2 regions of the Bradyrhizobium sp. GCM10028915 genome follow, and region 1 is predicted to be linked to the other one. Evidence: predicted binding sites of a transcription regulator. Region 1 holds the regulator's gene; the other holds the start of a gene.
The links. The regulator PhoB, encoded in region 1, activates phosphate uptake and scavenging genes when phosphate is short. The targets are predictions, from matches to a motif close to TGTCATNNANCTGTCAT.

Region 1 (9,092 bases):
CGTAACCTGAACTTCTATTACGGCGAGCACCATGCGCTGAAGAACATCAACCTGACGCTCGGCGCCAACCGTGTTACGGCGTTCATCGGACCGTCGGGCTGCGGCAAGTCGACCCTGCTGCGCATCTTCAACCGGATGTACGACCTCTATCCCGGCCAGCGCGCCACCGGTCAGCTGATGCTCGATCAGACCAACATCCTCGACCCCAGGCTGGACCTCAATTTGCTGCGCGCCCGCGTCGGCATGGTGTTCCAGAAGCCGACGCCGTTCCCGATGACGATCTACGAGAACATCGCGTTCGGCATCCGTCTCTATGAGAAGATCTCGAAGTCCGAGATGGACGGCCGCGTCGAGAAGGCGCTGCGCGGCGGCGCGCTGTGGAACGAGGTCAAGGACAAGCTCAACGCCTCCGGCCTGTCGCTCTCCGGCGGCCAGCAGCAGCGCCTCTGCATCGCCCGCACCGTCGCGGTGAGGCCCGAGGTGATCCTGTTCGACGAACCCTGTTCGGCGCTCGACCCGATCTCGACCGCCAAGGTCGAGGAGCTGATCCAGGAGCTGTCCGAGGATTACACGATTGCGATCGTCACCCACAACATGCAGCAGGCGGCGCGCGTCTCCGACAAGACCGCCTTCATGTATCTCGGCGAGTTGATCGAGTTCGACGACACCAGCAAGATCTTCACGTCGCCGTCCGATCGGCGCACGCAGGATTACATCACCGGCCGGTTCGGCTAGGAGACGCGACATGGGTTCTGAACATACCGCAAAGGCCTTCGACACCGACCTCCAGGAACTCACTCGCCTGGTCGCCGAGATGGGCGGCATCGCCGAGCGCATGATCGTCGAGTCCGTCGACGCGCTGATCCGCCGCGACGTCCCGCTCGGCCAGCGCGTCGTCGCCATCGACACCGAGCTCGACGCGCTGCAGAAGCGCATCGAGGAGCGTGCGGTGCTCACCATCGCCCGCCGCCAGCCGATGGCGGTCGATCTGCGCGAGATCGTCGGCGCCATGCGCGTCGCGACCGATCTCGAGCGCATCGGCGACCTCGCCAAGAACATGGGCAAGCGGGTTGCGGCGCTGGAGACGGACTTCCATCCGCTCAAGCTGTTCCGCGGCCTCGAGCACATGACCGACCTCGTGCAGCAGCAGGTCAAGTCGGTGCTGGACGCCTATGCCGCGCATGATTTGCCGGCGGCGATGGCGGTGTGGAAGGGCGACGAGGAAGTCGACGCCATCTGCACCTCGCTGTTCCGCGAACTCCTCACCTACATGATGGAGGATCCGCGCAATATCTCGTTCTGCATCCATTTGATGTTCTGCGCCAAGAACATCGAGCGGATCGGCGACCACGCCACCAATATCGCCGAGACCGTGTTCTACATGATCGAGGGCCAGGCGATCACCGACAAGCGGCCGAAGGGCGACATGACGACCTTTGCCAACACGGTACCGAACACCTGAAGACTTAAGGAGCGACGACCCGATGGGCGCACGCATTATGGTGGTTGAGGACGAGGAAGCCCTGACCGAGCTTCTCCGCTACAACCTCGAAGGCGACGGCTATGACGTCGAGACGGTGATGCGCGGCGACGACGCCGACACCCGCCTCAAGGAGCACATCCCCGATCTGATCGTGCTCGACTGGATGCTGCCGGGCCTGTCAGGCATCGAATTGTGCCGGCGGCTTCGCACCCGTCCCGAGACCAAGCAGCTTCCGATCATCATGCTCACCGCGCGCGGCGAGGAGAGCGAGCGGGTGCGGGGTCTTGCGACCGGCGCCGACGATTACATCGTCAAGCCGTTCTCGGTGCCGGAGCTGCTGGCGCGCGTGAAAGGCCTGCTGCGGCGCGCGAGCCCGGAGCGCCTCGCCACCGTCCTTGCTTTTGGCGACATCGAGCTCGACCGTGACAAGCGCCGCGTGGCGCGCTCGGGCCGGCCGATCGATCTCGGTCCGACCGAATATCGCCTGCTGGAGTTCTTCCTGGAGCATCCGGGGCGCGTGTTCTCGCGCGAGCAGCTGCTCGACAGCGTCTGGGGTCGCGACATCTATATCGACGAGCGCACCGTCGACGTGCATATCGGTCGCCTGCGCAAGCTGCTCAATCTCGGCCGCGAGCAGGACCCGATCCGCACCGTCCGCGGCGCCGGCTACGCGCTGGATGATCGCTTCGCGAAGGCGGAGCAGGTGTAGGGTTGCAGGCTTGTTTGTTGGCGAGCTGTCCCTGCATTCTCAGCCGTCGTCCCGGACAAGCGAGCGAAGCGAGCGCTGATCCGGGACCCATAACCACCGAACGTGGTTTGGCGAAGACTCGGAGTGACCCCTTCCGCACGATTATTGCGTGCTCGGAGTATGGGTCCCGGCCCCCCGTGCGCAATTGCGCACTAGGCCGGGACGACACTGAAATTGTTGAACTGTCTTCGCGTGACGACTAACGGGGACCCGGCTTTACCGGTGCGCGGCGCCGATCCGACGCGGGCTGGTACGCAACGCGCGAGTGCTGGGCGCAATAGGGCAGTCCGGACAGCGCCCTTCCACCGCAGAAGAAGAAGTCCGGGCTCGAGGGATCGCCGACCGGCCAGTGGCAGGTCGCCTCGTTCAATTCCAGCAGCGACAGCCGCTGGCTCATCGGCACCACGTTGTCGTAGGTGACCGGATCCGGCTCAGCCTCGACCTCGAAGGCCTGCGCCAGCGCGGTGTTGCCGCGCGAGATCGGGCGGCTCACCCGCATCATGTGCTGCGCGGGGCGCGCCTTGCGCGGCCGCGGCGCTGCCGATGATGGGCTCTTGGCGCGGCCCGAAAGGCCGAGCCTGTGCACTTTGCCGATCACGGCATTGCGGGTCACATTGCCGAGCTCCGCCGCGATCTGGCTGGCCGAAAGTCCGGCCTCCCAGAGCTTTTTCAGCTGCTCGACGCGATCATCGGACCAGGTCAAAACCGTCATTGCACCCTTTCCCTCGCTGCGCGCCAGCCATCCTGGGGCCTCGCAGCGAATGCCTAAGCCTTCAAAAACCCGTGCCGCCAGAATCCCTTAAGGCTCGCCGGGCGCGTCTTGAACGCCCGAACGTTTACGCCGGTACATAAGGACTTAAAGATCAGAACCACTGCACGAGATGTCGTATCTGACAATCCAAACGCTACAATATGGCGTGACTCCCGCGCAAGAGTCCGCCGACTCGCTTCCACATGTTCCGTGGCCATATCCCGCAAAATCGGCACCGCAAGACTACGGATTCAGCGTTTCGCGAGGCTTTCCGGGCGGCATTGACACCCGTTTCACCAGGCCTAAGATAGTCGCACGTGCCGCCCTCAAGAGGCGGCACGTTTCGTTTTCCGGGCCGGTCGATGGTGCGTTGCGCAATGCACGCTCACTCCGTCCGCAACATTCAAGTGACCATCATGACTAACAGCGCAGCGCCGCATTTGCTCCCCGTTTTCGCCAGGTCCGACCTTGGTTTCGAGCGTGGCGAAGGCTGCTGGCTGATCGCGACCAATGGCGAGCGCTATCTCGATTTCACCTCCGGGGTGGCGGTGAATGCGCTCGGCCATGCCCATCCGGCGCTGGTCGCGGCGTTGCAGGAGCAGGCCACGAAGCTCTGGCACATGTCGAATCTGTTCCAGAGCCCGGACGGCGAAAAGCTCGCCGCCCGCCTGTGCAATGAAAGTTTCGCGGATTTCGTGTTCTTCTGCAATTCCGGCGCCGAAGCGCTGGAATGCGTGATCAAGGTCGTGCGCCGTTATCACGCCGCAAAGGGTCATCCCGACCGCTATCGCATGATCACCTTCGAAGGCGCCTTCCATGGCCGCACGCTGGCGACGCTGGCCGCAACGGGATCGGCAAAATATCTCGAAGGTTTCGGCCCTCCGATGGAGGGCTTCGACCAGGTTGCGCATGGCGATCTCGATGCCGTGAAAAAGGCAATCGGTCCGCAGACCGCCGGCATCCTGATCGAGCCGATCCAGGGCGAGGGCGGTGTGCGTTCGGCAACGCCCGCCTTCCTGAGGGCGTTGCGCCAGCTCTGCGACGAGAAGGGTCTGTTGCTCGCCTTCGACGAGGTGCAGACCGGCATGGGCCGCACCGGCGATCTGTTCGCGTACCGCCGCCTTGGCGTCGAACCCGACGTGATGTCGCTGGCCAAGGCGCTCGGCGGCGGCTTCCCGATCGGCGCCTGCCTTGCGACCGCGGAAGCGGCGTCCGGCATGACGCCGGGCTCGCACGGCTCGACCTTCGGGGGCAATCCGCTCGCGATCGCGGCTGCGAACGCCGTGCTCGACGTCATGCTCAAGCCCGGCTTCTTCGACCACGTGCAGAGGATGTCGCTGCTGCTCAAGCAGAAGCTCGCCTCCGTGATCGACCGTCACGGCGATGTCGTCAGCGAAGTGCGCGGCGAGGGCCTCCTGATCGGCATCAAGGCCGTGGTGCCCTCCGGCGATCTCGTTGCAGCCTTGCGCGACCAAAAGCTGCTCACCGTCGGTGCCGGCGACAATGTCGTGCGTTTCCTGCCGCCTTTGATCGTCACCGAAGCCGAGATCGAGGACAGCGTCGGGCGGCTCGAGCGCGCCTGCACTGCGTTGTCCGGCAACAAGCGGGCGGCAAGCTGATGAGCAAGTCGCCCGATAAAACACCGAAGCACTTCCTCGATATCAACGAGCTGCCGCTGTCGGAGCTCAAGCGCATGCTCGCTGCGTCCTCCGCGATGAAGGCGAAGCAGAAGGCGCATCAGCCGGTCAGGCCGCTCGAAGGCAAGACCCTGGCGATGATCTTCGAGCGCCCCTCGACGCGGACGCGGGTGTCTTTCGACGTCGCCATGCGCCAGCTCGGCGGCGAGCCCATCATGCTCACCGGCGCCGAAATGCAGCTCGGCCGCGGCGAGACCATCGCCGACACCGCGCGCGTGCTGTCGCGCTATGTCGACGCCATCATGATCCGCATTCTCAATCACGATGCGCTGCTGGAGCTTGCGGCAAACGCCACCGTGCCCGTCATCAACGGCCTGACGCGCCGCTCGCATCCCTGCCAGGTGATGGCGGACCTCATGACCTACGAGGAACATCGCGGCCCGATCGAGGGCAAGACCGTGGCCTGGACCGGCGACGACAACAACGTGCTCGCCTCCTGGGCGCACGCCGCCGAGCGCTTCAAGTTCCAGCTCAATGTCGCGACGCCTCCGGAGCTCGCGCCGAAAAAGGCGATGCGCGACTTCATCAAGGCGACCGGCGCGCCGATCATGCTCGGCACGGATGCCGAAGCCGCCGTGCGCGGCGCCGATTGTGTCGTGACCGACACCTGGGTGTCGATGGGCGACAAGGAAGGCGAGCACCGCCACAACGTGCTCAAGCCCTATCAGGTCAATGCGCAGCTGATGTCGCTTGCCAAGCCGGATGCGCTGTTCATGCACTGCCTGCCCGCCCATCGGGGCGAGGAGGTCACCGACGAGGTGATCGACGGTCCACAATCCGTCGTGTTCGACGAGGCCGAAAACCGCCTGCACGCGCAAAAGGGCATTCTGGCCTGGTGCTTCGACGCGGTGAAGTAATCCGGGCCGGTATCCGCCGTGCCGGCGAAGTAGGTCTTCATCGTCGTCCTGGCTTTCGCCAGGACGACGATGAATTTGCCCTGGTTGCGTACGATCCGTTCTGCATTCCGGACCTCAGCCCGCACCCCCTTCCAATTCCGCCTTCCGACCCCAGATAAAGCGCCATGGTTTCCCAATCCCCTGATATGAAAACCGGGCCTGAAGGCCCGGTTCGCGCGCCATCCGCGGTTCCGATCGATGACGCCGTGCTGCCCTACGAGGTCGACGCGCTCGATGTGCGCGGTCGGCTGGTGCGGCTTGGTCCGGCGCTCGACGAAATCCTGACCAAGCACGATTATCCCGCGCCGGTCGGCAAGCTGCTCGGCGAGGCCATCGTGCTGACCACGCTGCTTGGCTCCTCGCTGAAGTTCGAGGGCCGCTTCATTCTCCAGGCCCAGACCGACGGTCCGGTGTCGTTCCTGGTCGTGGACTATCAGGCGCCGGATCGCCTGCGCGCCTATGCGCGCTACGACGCCGCGCGCCTCGGCGAGGCCAAAGATACTGGCACGCATTCCGGCGCGCTGCTGGGCCACGGTCATCTCGCCATGACCATCGACCAAGGCCCCGACATGAGCCGCTACCAGGGCCTGGTCGCGCTCGACGGCGGCAGCCTCGAAGACGCCGCTCACGAATATTTCCTGCGCTCCGAGCAGATCCCGACACGCGTGCGTCTCGCTGTCGGCGAGGAATGGCGTTCGAACGACGGCGGCAAGCATCGCTGGCGTGCTGGCGGCATGCTGATGCAGTTCCTGCCGAAGGCGCCCGAGCGTGCGCGGCAGGCCGATCTGCATCCCGGCGATGCGCCCGAAGGCGTCGAAGTGCACGCCGTCGCTGAAGACGATGCCTGGGTCGAGGCACGCTCGCTGATCGAGACCGTCGAAGACGTTGAGCTGATCGATCCGGAGCTGTCCGGGGAGCGGCTGCTCTACCGCCTGTTCCACGAGCGCGGCGTGCGCGTGTTCAATCCGCTGCCCTTGAAGGCGCAATGCTCCTGCTCGCGCGATGCGGTGGCATCGATGCTAAAGAGCTTTTCGTCTGACGACCGTGCCGCGATGGTCAAGGACGACAAGGTCGTCGTGACCTGCGAGTTCTGCAGCTCGGTGTACGAGTTCACGCCGGATGAAGCAGGCGTGGAAGACGCGTAAGGCGTTAGCCTGCAGGTGCGATAGGGTCGGCCAAAGCGGAGCGCGCCCACCATCTCCTGCCCTAATTCAACACCCGCTTGTTGTCCGGGCTGTCCAGCGAGAACGTGGGCACGTCGATCTCGAAGCGTTCGCCGGTCGCGCTGACCATCTGGTAGCGGCCGGTCATGAAGCCCGAGGCGGTCGTGAGCGGCACGCCCGAGGTGTATTCGAAGCGTTCGCCAGGCGCGAGCGTCGGCTGCTCGCCGACGACGCCCTCGCCCTTCACCTCCTGCTGCCGGCCGGTGGCATCGGTGATGATCCAGTGCCGCGTCTTGAGCTGCACGGTCTCGTCGCCGGAATTGGTGATGACGACGGTGTAGGCCCAGAAATAACGGGAGCGGTCGGCCGACGACTGCTCCGGAACAAAGTTCGGCTCGACGGTCACTTCGATCTGGCGGGTCACGGCGCGGTACATGATTGCCATCATACCGAAAACCGCTCCGGAACCAAACGCCGGAGACGCCTTGGCGACATCGTCCCGCCAGAATTCGCAGGGAAGTACACGTCCAAATGGGCTTGCAAATGTACTTGCTTGTGATCCGGTCGCTTTGCGAGATGACGGCCGGACCGGTACACTCCTTGCCACGTCGCGATTTGCGGAAGGGTTTTTAGGCCCCCGATGACCATTGCCGACCAAGTGACGGGATCGACGATCGCGGGAACCGCTAAACCTGTGGAGGTCAAATCCGCGGGAGCGAAGCGGCGCGCGGCCGCGCCGGCCATTTCGCTGCCCGCCATCGGCGAGCGCGAGCTCCGGCTCGACCTATTCCGCGGCCTTGCGCTGTGGCTGATCTTCATCGACCATTTGCCGCCGAGCCTTCTGACCTGGTTCACGATCCGCAATTACGGCTTCAGCGACGCCACCGAGATCTTCATCTTCATCTCCGGCTATACCGCCGCCTTCGTCTACGGTCGGGCGATGCTGGAGTCCGGCATCGTCGTCGCCACCGCGCGCATCCTGCGGCGCGTCTGGCAGATCTATGTCGCCCACGTCTTCCTGTTCACGATCTTCCTTGCCGAAATCTCCTACGTCGCGACCAGGTTCGAGAACCCGCTCTACACCGAAGAGATGGGCATCATGGATTTCCTCAAGCAGCCCGACGTCACGATCGTGCAGGCGCTGCTGCTGCGCTTCCGTCCGGTCAACATGGACGTGCTGCCGCTCTACATCGTGCTGATGCTGGCGCTGCCCTTGATCCTGTGGCTGATGAAGTGGCGCCCCGACGTGACGCTCGGCCTCTCGGTCGCGCTCTACGCGGTGACCTGGGAATACGACCTCTATCTGTCGGCCTATCCGAACGGCTTCTGGGCCTTCAATCCCTTCGCCTGGCAATTGCTGTTCGTGTTCGGGGCATGGTGCGCGCTCGGGGGTGCGCGACGCATGTCGCACATTCTGGCTTCGCGGGTGACGATGTGGATCGCGATCGCCTATCTGGTTGGGGCATTCTACGTGACGCTGACCTGGTATCTGCCGCAGCTCTCCCACTTCATGCCGAAGCGGCTCGAGCAGTGGATGTATCCGATCGACAAGGCCGACCTTGACGTGCTGCGCTTCACGCATTTCCTGGCGCTGGCCGCGCTCACCGTGCGCGTCCTGCCCCGGGACTGGCCGGGCCTGAAATCGCCCTGGCTGCGGCCGCTGATCCTGTGCGGCTCGCATTCCCTGGAGATATTCTGTCTCGGCGTCTTCCTCGCCTTTGCCGGCCATTTCATCCTGGCCGAAGTCTCGGGCGGCCCGGTCATGCATGCGCTAATAAGTCTCTCCGGAATCCTGATCATGTGGGCCATGGCCTGGCTGATTTCGTGGTACAAGCGGGTGGCTGACAAGAGCGGTTCGAAAACCAAAAGCGCCGTCGGCAGCGCCGATATGGCGGGAGGGGGCTGATGAAGGCGAAGGTTTTCCTGAGCCTGATCCTGCTGTGCGGTGGTCTCGCCGCGCCTCCGGCGCGCGCGGACGATGCTGCGCCGGCTGCTTCAGCCGCGCCCGCAGCCTGTGAAGTGCCGTCCTATCTGCTCACCAGCGAAAGCCAGCTTCCCAAGGTCGCCGATGCCGTGAAGGCCGGCAAGCCGCTCGAAATCCTGGTCATCGGCAGTCGCTCGACCACGATTCCGGCTTCCGAGGACGCCTCTTATCCGGCGCGGATGCAGGCCATCCTGAAGGACAAGCTGCCGCCGTCCGAGACTGTGCACGTCTCCGTAGAAATACAGAGCAAGAAAACGGCCGAGGAGGCGGCTGCCAGCTTCGTTAAGCTGATGGAAGCAAAAACGCCTACTTTGGTCATCTGGCAGACCGGGACTGTCGATGCTATCCGAGCCATCGATCCCGATGATTT
Region 2 (9,092 bases), on a different contig from region 1:
TTTGTCATGAAGTAGTTGTGGACGTTGAAAGGCTCCTCGCCCTTCGCGGTCTTCATACGCGTTGAGGACCCGTCCGGCAACAATTGCCAGCTCTGTTCATTGTCCTTGAGATTCGCGACCATGATCTGTTCGAGAACCTGCTGATGCACCGTGGGATTCTGCAGCGGACACAGCACCTCGACGCGGCGGTCGAGGTTGCGCGGCATCATGTCGGCTGAGGAGATATATACAGCCGCTTTCGCGCTCGGCAGGCCCTGGCCCATGCCGAAGCAGTAAATTCGGCCGTGTTCGAGGAATCGTCCGATGATCGACTTGACGCGGATGTTCTCCGACAGGCCGGGAATACCGGGCCTGAGGCAGCAGATACCGCGCACCACGAGCTCGACCTGCACGCCGGCCTGGGAGGCCTCGTAGAGCGCGTCGATGATATCGGGGTCGACCAGCGCGTTCATTTTCATCCAGATCGCAGCAGGCCGGCCGTGCCGCGCATGCGCGGTCTCGCCCTGGATGTGCTCGATGATGCGCTTGCGCAAGGTCAGCGGAGACACCGCCATCTTTTCCAGATCGCTCGGCGCAGCGTAGCCGGTGATGAAGTTGAACACGCGCGCGGCGTCGCGGCCGATGGTCGGCTCCGAGGTGAAGTAGGAGAGGTCGGTGTAGATGCGCGCGGTCACCGGGTGGTAATTGCCGGTGCCGGTGTGGACGTAGGTCGTGAGGCTGCCGCCCTCGCGCCGCACCACCATCGAGAGTTTCGCGTGGGTCTTCAGTTCGAGGAAGCCGTAGACGACCTGCACGCCGGCGCGTTCGAGGTCGCGCGCCCAGCGGATGTTGGCCTCCTCGTCGAAGCGGGCCTTCAGCTCGATCAGCGCGGTGACGGATTTGCCGGCTTCGGCGGCTTCCACGAGCGCGCGCACGATCGGCGAGTTGCTGGAGGTGCGGTAGAGCGTCTGCTTGATGGCGACGACGTCGGGGTCGCGCGTCGCCTGCTGGAGAAACTGCACCACGACGTCGAAGGATTCGTAGGGGTGATGGACGACGAGGTCCTTCTGCCGGATCGCAGCGAAGATGTCGCCGCCTTGCTCGCGCACGCGCTCGGGATGGCGCGGCACGTAAGGGGTGAATTCGAGATCGGGCCGGTCAAGGCGGGTGAGCTGCGAGAGCTCGTTCATGGCGAGCACGCCATCGACCAGGAACACCTCGTCGTCGGCGGTCGACAGCGCGTGCTGCACGAAACTGCGCAGCTGCTCCGGCATCTTGGCGTCGATCTCGAGTCGGATCACCGAACCGCGGCGGCGGCGCTTCAGCGCGGTCTCGAACAGGCGGACGAGATCCTCGGCCTCTTCCTCGATTTCGAGTTCGGAGTCGCGGAGGACGCGGAAGGCGCCCTGGCCGTGAAGATTGTAGCCGGGGAACAGGCGGTTGATGAACAGCGCGGTGGCCTGCTCCAGCGAGATCAGCCGGACGACCTTGCCGTCAGCCGGCAGACGGATGAAGCGGTCGATCTTGCCGGGCATGCGGATCAGCGCGTTCATCTGCTTGCCGTCGGCGGCGCGCGTGAGCTGGAGCGCGATGGTGAAGCCGAGGCTCGGAATGAACGGGAAGGGGTGGGCCGGGTCGATCGCGAGCGGCGTCAGCAGCGGGAACACGTTGCTGAGGAAGTAGTCCTCGACCCAGGTTCGTTCCGCCTTGGTGACCTCCTTGCCCTCGACCAGCACGATACCCTCGTCGGCGAGCGTGCCGCGCAGGTCGCGCCAGATTGCCTGCTGGTCGGAGGCAAGCTGCGAGACGGTCCGGTTGATGAGCGCGAGCTGCTCGGACGGGGTCAGACCGTCGGGGCTGCGCTCAGCAATACCCTCGCGCACCTGGGCCTTGATGCCGGCGACGCGGACCATGAAGAACTCGTCGAGGTTATTCGCTGAAATCGACAGGAATCGCACCCTCTCCAGCATGGGGTGGCTGGGATTGACCGATTCCTCCAGGACGCGGCGGTTGAAGTGCAGCCAGGAAAGCTCGCGATTGATGAACCGCTCGGGGCTCGATGCGATCGGCGGCGGGCCTTCGGCTTCCGGGGCTTTTTCTTTAACTTCAACAGCTTGCGCAGAATCCATCAGAAGTCGGTCCATCCAGTTCGCTCCAATTTGCGACTTACGCGCAAAACCCGCGGGAGCATGTGTTAGAGCGATGACGTTTCGATGACATTGATGTTCCGCCGCCCGGCCGCGTCAACCCGCCTTGGTCAGACATCCCGGAGCAGCTCGGCCGCCAGGGCCCGGGTGACGGGGCGGCCGAGGCGCAAGGCCTCGCTGTCCAGCAGGTCCACAGCCCGTCGGGCGGCGGCCGAGGACCGCTCCAGGCGAGTGGCGAGGTAGCTGACCACGCTCTCGTCCACCGCGAGCTGGCGGTCGGCGCAGAACTTGACGATCAGGCCGCGGAAGAGCTGGTCGTCGGGCGGCAGCAGCGAGACAACGGGGACGGCGCGGAGCCGCGAGCGCAGGTCGGCGAGCTCGATCTCGAGAGACGCGGGCACCTCGCGTCCGGTGAAGAGGACGTAGGCGCCGTCCTCGCGGGCCAGATTCATCAGATGGAACAGGGCGCGCTCGTCGAATTCCCTGGCTTTGGGATCCTCGACCACCAGCGCGCCGGTGGCGAGCGCAGCCGGGACGGCCTCGGCGGTCAGCCCATTGGCCGTGGTCGAGCGGGCGCCTGAAGCCTCGGCCCAGATCGCGGCGAGATGGCTCTTGCCGCTTCCTTCCGGGCCGGCCAGCCACATGATTCGGTTCGGCCATTCCGGCCAGGCGTCGATGAGGGCAAGACCGGCGGCGTTGACGGGGCCTTCGAGGAAATTGTCCCGGCTCAGGCTCTCCGCATGCGGAAGCGAAAACGCCAACTGTCGGGGATGAACGCGGCCTGGCACGCTTGCTTTGCTCCGTGCCGGCGTGCCGGCTTCGTTTGACGAGATGCGACCTAATCGAGCGGGAGTTGGCCTTTTACGGGGCCGCTCCCAACTCACTTGGCCTCGATCGTGCTCATGTGCCGCAACCATTCGACAAGATAGAGCGACACGGAGGAGAGCGTGAAGACCGTGACGAGGCCCATCAGGATTATATCATAAGGACCGGGTTTGAAGCCGAAGGCGAGGGCGGCCAGCACCAACGCCGCGAACGCCACTTGGGCCACAGTGTTGAGCTTGGATACCTTTGAGGGCTTCATCTCCACAGGTCGGTCGAACAGCCACGATATGATCACGGCGGCGACGATCATGATGTCGCGCGAGACCACCAGGATGACGATCCAGCGCGGAATCGCGCCCCAGATGCCGAGCGCCATGTAGATCGAGACCAGCAGCGCCTTGTCGGCGAGCGGGTCGAGCAAGGCGCCGAGCTCGCTCGTCATGTTGAAGCGCTTGGCAAGGAAGCCGTCGACCGCGTCGCTGATACCGGCGATCAGGAATACGGCGAACGCCACCTCCATTTGGCTCGACACGATGGCCCAGACGATGATCGGGACCAGCATGATGCGGCCCAAAGTAATGATGTTCGGTATACTCACACGGCGCTTCCCGGCACCCGGCCTGACCTCGAATTCGGCCCTTTGGAGGCTGAACCGGTTGATATCTCTACATAGTATACGGCGGCGCGCCATGCGAGCCATTGCGCGTCCCCGGAATTCGACGTAACCAGCCGCAAACCCACTGGAAATCGGGCATGACCGACCGCAAAAACGGCCTCACTTACGCCGATTCAGGCGTCGATATCGATGCGGGCAACCGCTTGGTCGACCTGATCAAGCCGATGGTGCGCGCCACCGCACGGCCCGGCGCCGACGCCGAAATCGGCGGATTCGGCGGCCTGTTCGATCTCAAGGCGGCCGGTTTCAAGGATCCCATCCTGGTGGCCGCGACCGATGGCGTCGGCACCAAGGTCAAGATCGCGATCGAGACCGGCCTGCATGGCGGGATCGGCATCGACCTCGTCGCCATGAGTGTCAACGACCTCGTGGTGCAGGGCGCCGAGCCGCTGTTCTTCCTCGACTATTTTGCCTGCGGGAAGCTCGATCCGGAGGCGACCGCGTCGATCGTCGCCGGTGTCGCCGAAGGCTGCCGCGAATCCGGCTGCGCCCTGATCGGTGGCGAGACGGCCGAGATGCCCGGCCTCTACAAAGACGGCGACTACGACCTCGGCGGCTTTGCCGTCGGCGCCGCGGAGCGGGGCACGCTCTTGCCGCGCAAGGACATCGCCGCCGGCGATGCCGTGATCGGGCTCGCTTCGTCGGGCGTGCACTCCAACGGTTTCTCGCTGGTGCGCAAGATCGTGGAACAATCCGGCCTCGGCTTCGGGGCGCAGGCGCCGTTTGCGCCCGTCATGACGCTCGGCGGCGCGTTGCTGACGCCGACGCGTCTCTACGTCAAATCCTGCCTGCGCGCGATCCGCGAGACCGGCGCGGTGAAGGGGCTTGCCCACATCACCGGCGGCGGCTTCACCGACAACATTCCGCGCGTGCTGCCGAAGCATCTCGGCGTCGGTATCGATCTGGCGCGCCTGCCAGTGCTGCCGGTGTTCAAATGGCTGGCCGCGCAGGCCGGCATCGCCGAGCTCGAAATGCTGCGGACCTTCAATTGTGGGATCGGCATGATCGCGATTGTCGAGCCGGACAAGGTCGAAGAGGTCGTGGAGATCTTCACTGACGCCGGTGAGACCGTGGCACAGCTCGGCAGCGTGATCCCGGCCGAGGGCGAGCACCGCGTCGTCTATAACGGCCATCTCGACCTGGCGCTGTAATGACCGGCGCTGTAATGAAACGCCGCGTCGCCATCCTGATTTCCGGCCGTGGCTCCAACATGGCTGCGCTGATCAAGGGCGCGGCCGCGCCGGATTTTCCGGCGGAGATTTCGCTCGTCATCTCGAACAAGGCCGATGCGCTGGGGCTGGAAAGGGCCAAAGCGAGCGGCGTGAAGACGCTGGTGATCGAAAGCAAGCCGTTCGGCAAGGACCGCGCCGGCTTCGAGAAGGTGCTGCAAGCAGCACTCGATCAGCACGGCATCGAGCTGATTTGCCTCGGCGGCTTCATGCGCCTGTTCACGGCCGAATTCACCAAGGCGTGGTACGGGCGGATGCTCAACATTCATCCCTCGCTGCTGCCGTCCTTCCCCGGTCTCGACCCGCACGGCCAGGCCTTGCGCGCCGGCGTCAAGCTGTCCGGCGCGACGGTGCACTTCGTGATCCCCGAGACCGACGCCGGCCCAATCGTGATGCAGGGCGCGGTTCCCGTCAGCGACGACGACACGGCGGACACGCTGTCGGAGCGTATCCTTGAAGTCGAGCACCGCATCTATCCCGCAGCACTGAGCCTGCTCGCGACCGGCAAGGTCCAGATCGAGGGCGATGTGTGCAAGACCGCGGGCAGCGGGCCGTCGGAGAATTTTCTGGTTTCGCCGTTGGTGCGGTGAAGCGCCGTCGCACTCGGAATACTTCTCATTCCACAAAAACCCCCGGCAGAGCCGGGGGCAACGTCATGATCTCTTGCGCAGACCGCGAGAGAAATCAGGAAACCTTGAGGTTCTCCGCGGATGCCTTGCCGCGGTTCTCCACGAGATCGTATTCAACCACCTGATTTTCATTGAGGGTCGAGAGTCCGGCGCGCTCGACGGCGGAGATGTGGACGAAGACGTCCTTGTCACTGCCGTTCGGCTTGATGAACCCATAGCCCTTGGTCGGGTTGAACCATTTGACGGTGCCCTTTTGCGGCATCCTCAGTCTCCTCCGCTAGATACAAAAACGACGCGGCCGCTTTTCGCGTGCCACGCCACAAACGGGCTTCCGGTAGTCTGTTCGAGTCTTGAGTCTCAATGTCGCGAAACGCACAGTCGAGCGGCCAATTCCGATTGTGTCCGATATTGCAACATGAAAATCGCCCGTTAGCAAGCCGCGCGCGAATTTCAAGACTTCGACCCGAGTGCCCGTCCGCAATTTGCGACCTGTGGCCGCGGAACCACAATCGGAAGCAATGCCTTTGCCGGGACGCGCCAGCCGGTTGACCCTCAGTAACAGTTCGGCACAAATCGCGGCACGCGTGCGCCGCTCCTGTTGCTTTTTTGCGCGCCGCCCTTTGCTTCAGGATTTGTCGCCATGTGCTGCATTTCGCAGCCCTCAGAGACACGGCAGGCGATCAGGCTGAACCGCGTCCGCTGGATCGCGGCTGCCGTGGCGTTTGCTCTCATCATGGTACTGTCGACGACATCAGGCTTTGCGCAGAGTCCCACGCCCACGCCGACCCCGACACCCACGCCGTCACCGACGCCGATTCCGATGCCAATTCCGATGCCGACCGCGACCAATTACGACCAGTCGGCCGGCAACAGCTCGCTCAATCTCGGCTCGAATTTCCTGGAGCGGCTCGGAAACCAGGCATCTGGCGGCGTCAACCGGGCGTTTCGGACCAATCCCGGCGGCGGCGGCGCGTCGGCGAGCACGGAAGACCCGCGCTACCGCACCTGGTTCGAGGGTTATGGCATCTCGGTCCGGACGGATGCGCAAGGAGACTTTGTCGGCGACAAGCGCAAGACGTTTGGCGGTGTCGCAGGCTTTGGCGCGCGGCTCGCGCCGGGTGTCAATCTCGGCTTCTCCGTCGACCAGAGCCACACCGATATCGACGTGCCGCTCGCACTTCAGTCCGCCACGCTGGATCTGACGCAACTCGGCTTCAGCGGCTCGGTCGACAAGGGCCCCTGGACCTGGGCCTTCGCGGTGGTGCACGGCTTCGGCAAGGTCCGCTCCAGCCGGGATACTGGCCTGGGACTTGCGACCGCGGGTTATCGCGCCGCAATCGACGGCGCGCTGACCGAGATCAGCTATTACTGGACCAAGGACCACATGCGCATCGTGCCCAAGGGCGCACTGGAATATGTCCGCGCCACCAGCGTCGCGTTCCAGGAGGTTGGCGGCCTCGATCCACTCAATGTCGGCTCGACGGCGCTCTCGCGCGCGCGCGTCATGATCGGAGCCGAGATCGGGCGCTACTTCATCTTCGACCAGAAGATCCTGGACCTGTCCGCCTACGGCAAGTTCGTCGACAATTTCTATCAGAACCTGGGATCGGTGCAGGTCAGCCTCGGGACCCAGAGCATCGTCGTGCCCGGCATCGGCGAGAGCCGCTACGGTACGGATGCAGGCGCCTCGGCCTCGCTCAGCCTGACCAACACGGCGCGGCTCTACGTCAACTACGACGGCAAGTTCCGCAACGAGCTGACGTCGCACCAGGGCACGGTCGGCTTCGAATATCGGTGGTGAAGCGAAGCCTGCCCGCGTCGGCCCAGAGGAGGATCCCGGAAAACTGCGAAGCGGTTTTACGAAAGCATCATGCTCGAGCTTTAAGTCGGCATTGCCGCGACATAACCCGTCAATCCAAAGGCCGCGCGCGCGGCCGTCATCATCGGCGCCAGCGCGTTCGGGTGGATGAACTCGTCGCGGAAACAGGGATGGATCTTGGGATCGAAGATTTTCTTCAGCCAATCGACCACGATCTTGTGGCGCTCGGAGGCGCGGAACTCCTTATGATAGGTGAGCCAGAGATCGGCGTGGTGGCTGACGCCGAGATCGACGGCAACCAGCGGGGCGCCGAGCGCGATCGAAACCGTCGGCAGGAATCCGATGCCGGCGCCGCGCTCCACCGCATAGAGCACGCCGACCGAGGAGTTGGTCTTGATCCCGACGATGCCCTCGAGCGACTTCAGTCCGAGCACGCGGGCGTAGGCGCCGTCGTCGACCTGCGGGGCGCTCTGCTTGATGATGCGGTGGTTCTTCAGCTCGGCCAGGGTCGCGGGCACGCCGTAGAGGTTTTCGTACTCCTTGGAGACGAAGGGATAGATGTGCAGGCGGCCGAGCTTGGCGACGATCAGATCGGGATTGGTCGGCGGCTCGAGCTGGATCGCGATATCGGATTCGAGCCGCGCGACGTCGGCCTGTTCCATCGCGCAGCGCAGGTCGACGGTGATCTTGCGATAGGTTTTCTGGAAATCGATCAGTCGCGGCAGAATCCAGAAATTGCCGGGGCCTTCCGTCACCGCGACGCGCACGGTGCCTGACATATCGTTCGACGATCGCGAAGCACGCCGGAACACATTGAAGGCATGACGCTCCATGTGCGCGACGTCGGCGATCATCGCGCTGCCTTCGTCGCTGAGCGTGAGCCCGCTCTGGTCGCGCAGGAACAGCTTGCAGTCGATGCTCTCTTCGAGCCGGTCGATCCTGCGCATCAGGGTGGTGGAGGTGAGCCCGAGCTCCTCGGCGGCGTTGCGGAAGCTTTTATATTTTGCGCAAGCTAAAAACAGTTTCAAATCGTCCCAGGACATGTCCAGGGTTTCTTCACGGTGCTGCATCACCGCAGCACCCCGGTGCAATAACTGCTGCATACGCCTGATCCCCAGCCGCTAAGCTCATCGCCATAGCGGGGCACGAAAGCCGCGAACGATAGAGGGGCGACATGAGTATGGAAAGGGGCTCGTTTGCCGCAAGGCATGATTTCGACGCGCTGCCGCTCAGTCCGGATGTCGACGTCCGTCGCGCCAAATTTTCCGAAATCGCCGCGCTTTCGCAGTTGGCGCACCGGCTGGTGCCGGGCGTTCGGATCGGGGCGACTGAGCTTGCAAAATATTTCGCCTTCGATCCCGAGAGCATCCTGACTTTCAGCCGGAAGGGCAACCTTGTCGGCGGCATGGCCTTCCTGTTTCTCAACGATCGCGGGCATGATGCGTTGCTGCTCGACGAGATCTGCCTCACCGCGCCGGAGACGCGCTATCTCGCGTCCGCGAAGGAAGACGTTTCCGCTATCTACATCTGGGCGATCGCGGCGACGGGGCGCGGCGTCGCCGGTCTCGGCAAGGCCGCGGCTCATCTTAGACAGCTAAGGTTTCGCAACGCGGATTGCTATGCGCAGCCGTCAACCGTGGCCGGCCGCGACATCATGAAAGCGACAGGCTTCGAGCCTGTTCCAAGCTTCCAACCCGACCTCTGGTGCTACGAGCGGCCCTGGCATCGGCAGCCGATGCGCATGCCGAGCGCGATCATCCAAGCAAGGAGTTTTGCAGATGCACGGTA

Region 2: ACFQX9_RS21750 (RNA degradosome polyphosphate kinase) is a predicted target of PhoB. The motif match lies at 2,182-2,198, and genes of this name have one in related genera.

What each region holds. Positions count from the first base shown of each region.
Region 1 covers NZ_JBHTFN010000065.1:638,745-647,836, reverse strand. The annotation lists gene pstB (phosphate ABC transporter ATP-binding protein PstB) at 1-735, shown strand, start outside; gene phoU (phosphate signaling complex protein PhoU) at 746-1,462, shown strand; gene phoB (phosphate regulon transcriptional regulator PhoB) at 1,485-2,192, shown strand; gene ACFQX9_RS32730 (GcrA family cell cycle regulator) at 2,431-2,943, opposite strand; gene ACFQX9_RS32725 (aspartate aminotransferase family protein) at 3,399-4,601, shown strand; gene argF (ornithine carbamoyltransferase) at 4,601-5,536, shown strand; gene ACFQX9_RS32715 (Hsp33 family molecular chaperone) at 5,701-6,720, shown strand; gene apaG (Co2+/Mg2+ efflux protein ApaG) at 6,782-7,174, opposite strand; gene ACFQX9_RS32705 (OpgC domain-containing protein) at 7,379-8,644, shown strand; gene ACFQX9_RS32700 (lipolytic enzyme) at 8,644-9,092, shown strand, end outside.
Region 2 covers NZ_JBHTFN010000044.1:343,889-352,980, forward strand. The annotation lists gene ACFQX9_RS21750 (RNA degradosome polyphosphate kinase) at 1-2,108, opposite strand, end outside; gene ACFQX9_RS21755 (DnaA ATPase domain-containing protein) at 2,237-2,914, opposite strand; gene ACFQX9_RS21760 (CDP-alcohol phosphatidyltransferase family protein) at 3,007-3,549, opposite strand; gene purM (phosphoribosylformylglycinamidine cyclo-ligase) at 3,705-4,778, shown strand; gene purN (phosphoribosylglycinamide formyltransferase) at 4,793-5,446, shown strand; gene ACFQX9_RS21775 (cold-shock protein) at 5,541-5,747, opposite strand; gene ACFQX9_RS21780 (autotransporter outer membrane beta-barrel domain-containing protein) at 6,126-7,286, shown strand; gene ACFQX9_RS21785 (LysR family transcriptional regulator) at 7,367-8,407, opposite strand; gene ACFQX9_RS21790 (hypothetical protein) at 8,479-9,092, shown strand, end outside; gene ACFQX9_RS21795 (GNAT family N-acetyltransferase) at 9,083-9,092, shown strand, end outside.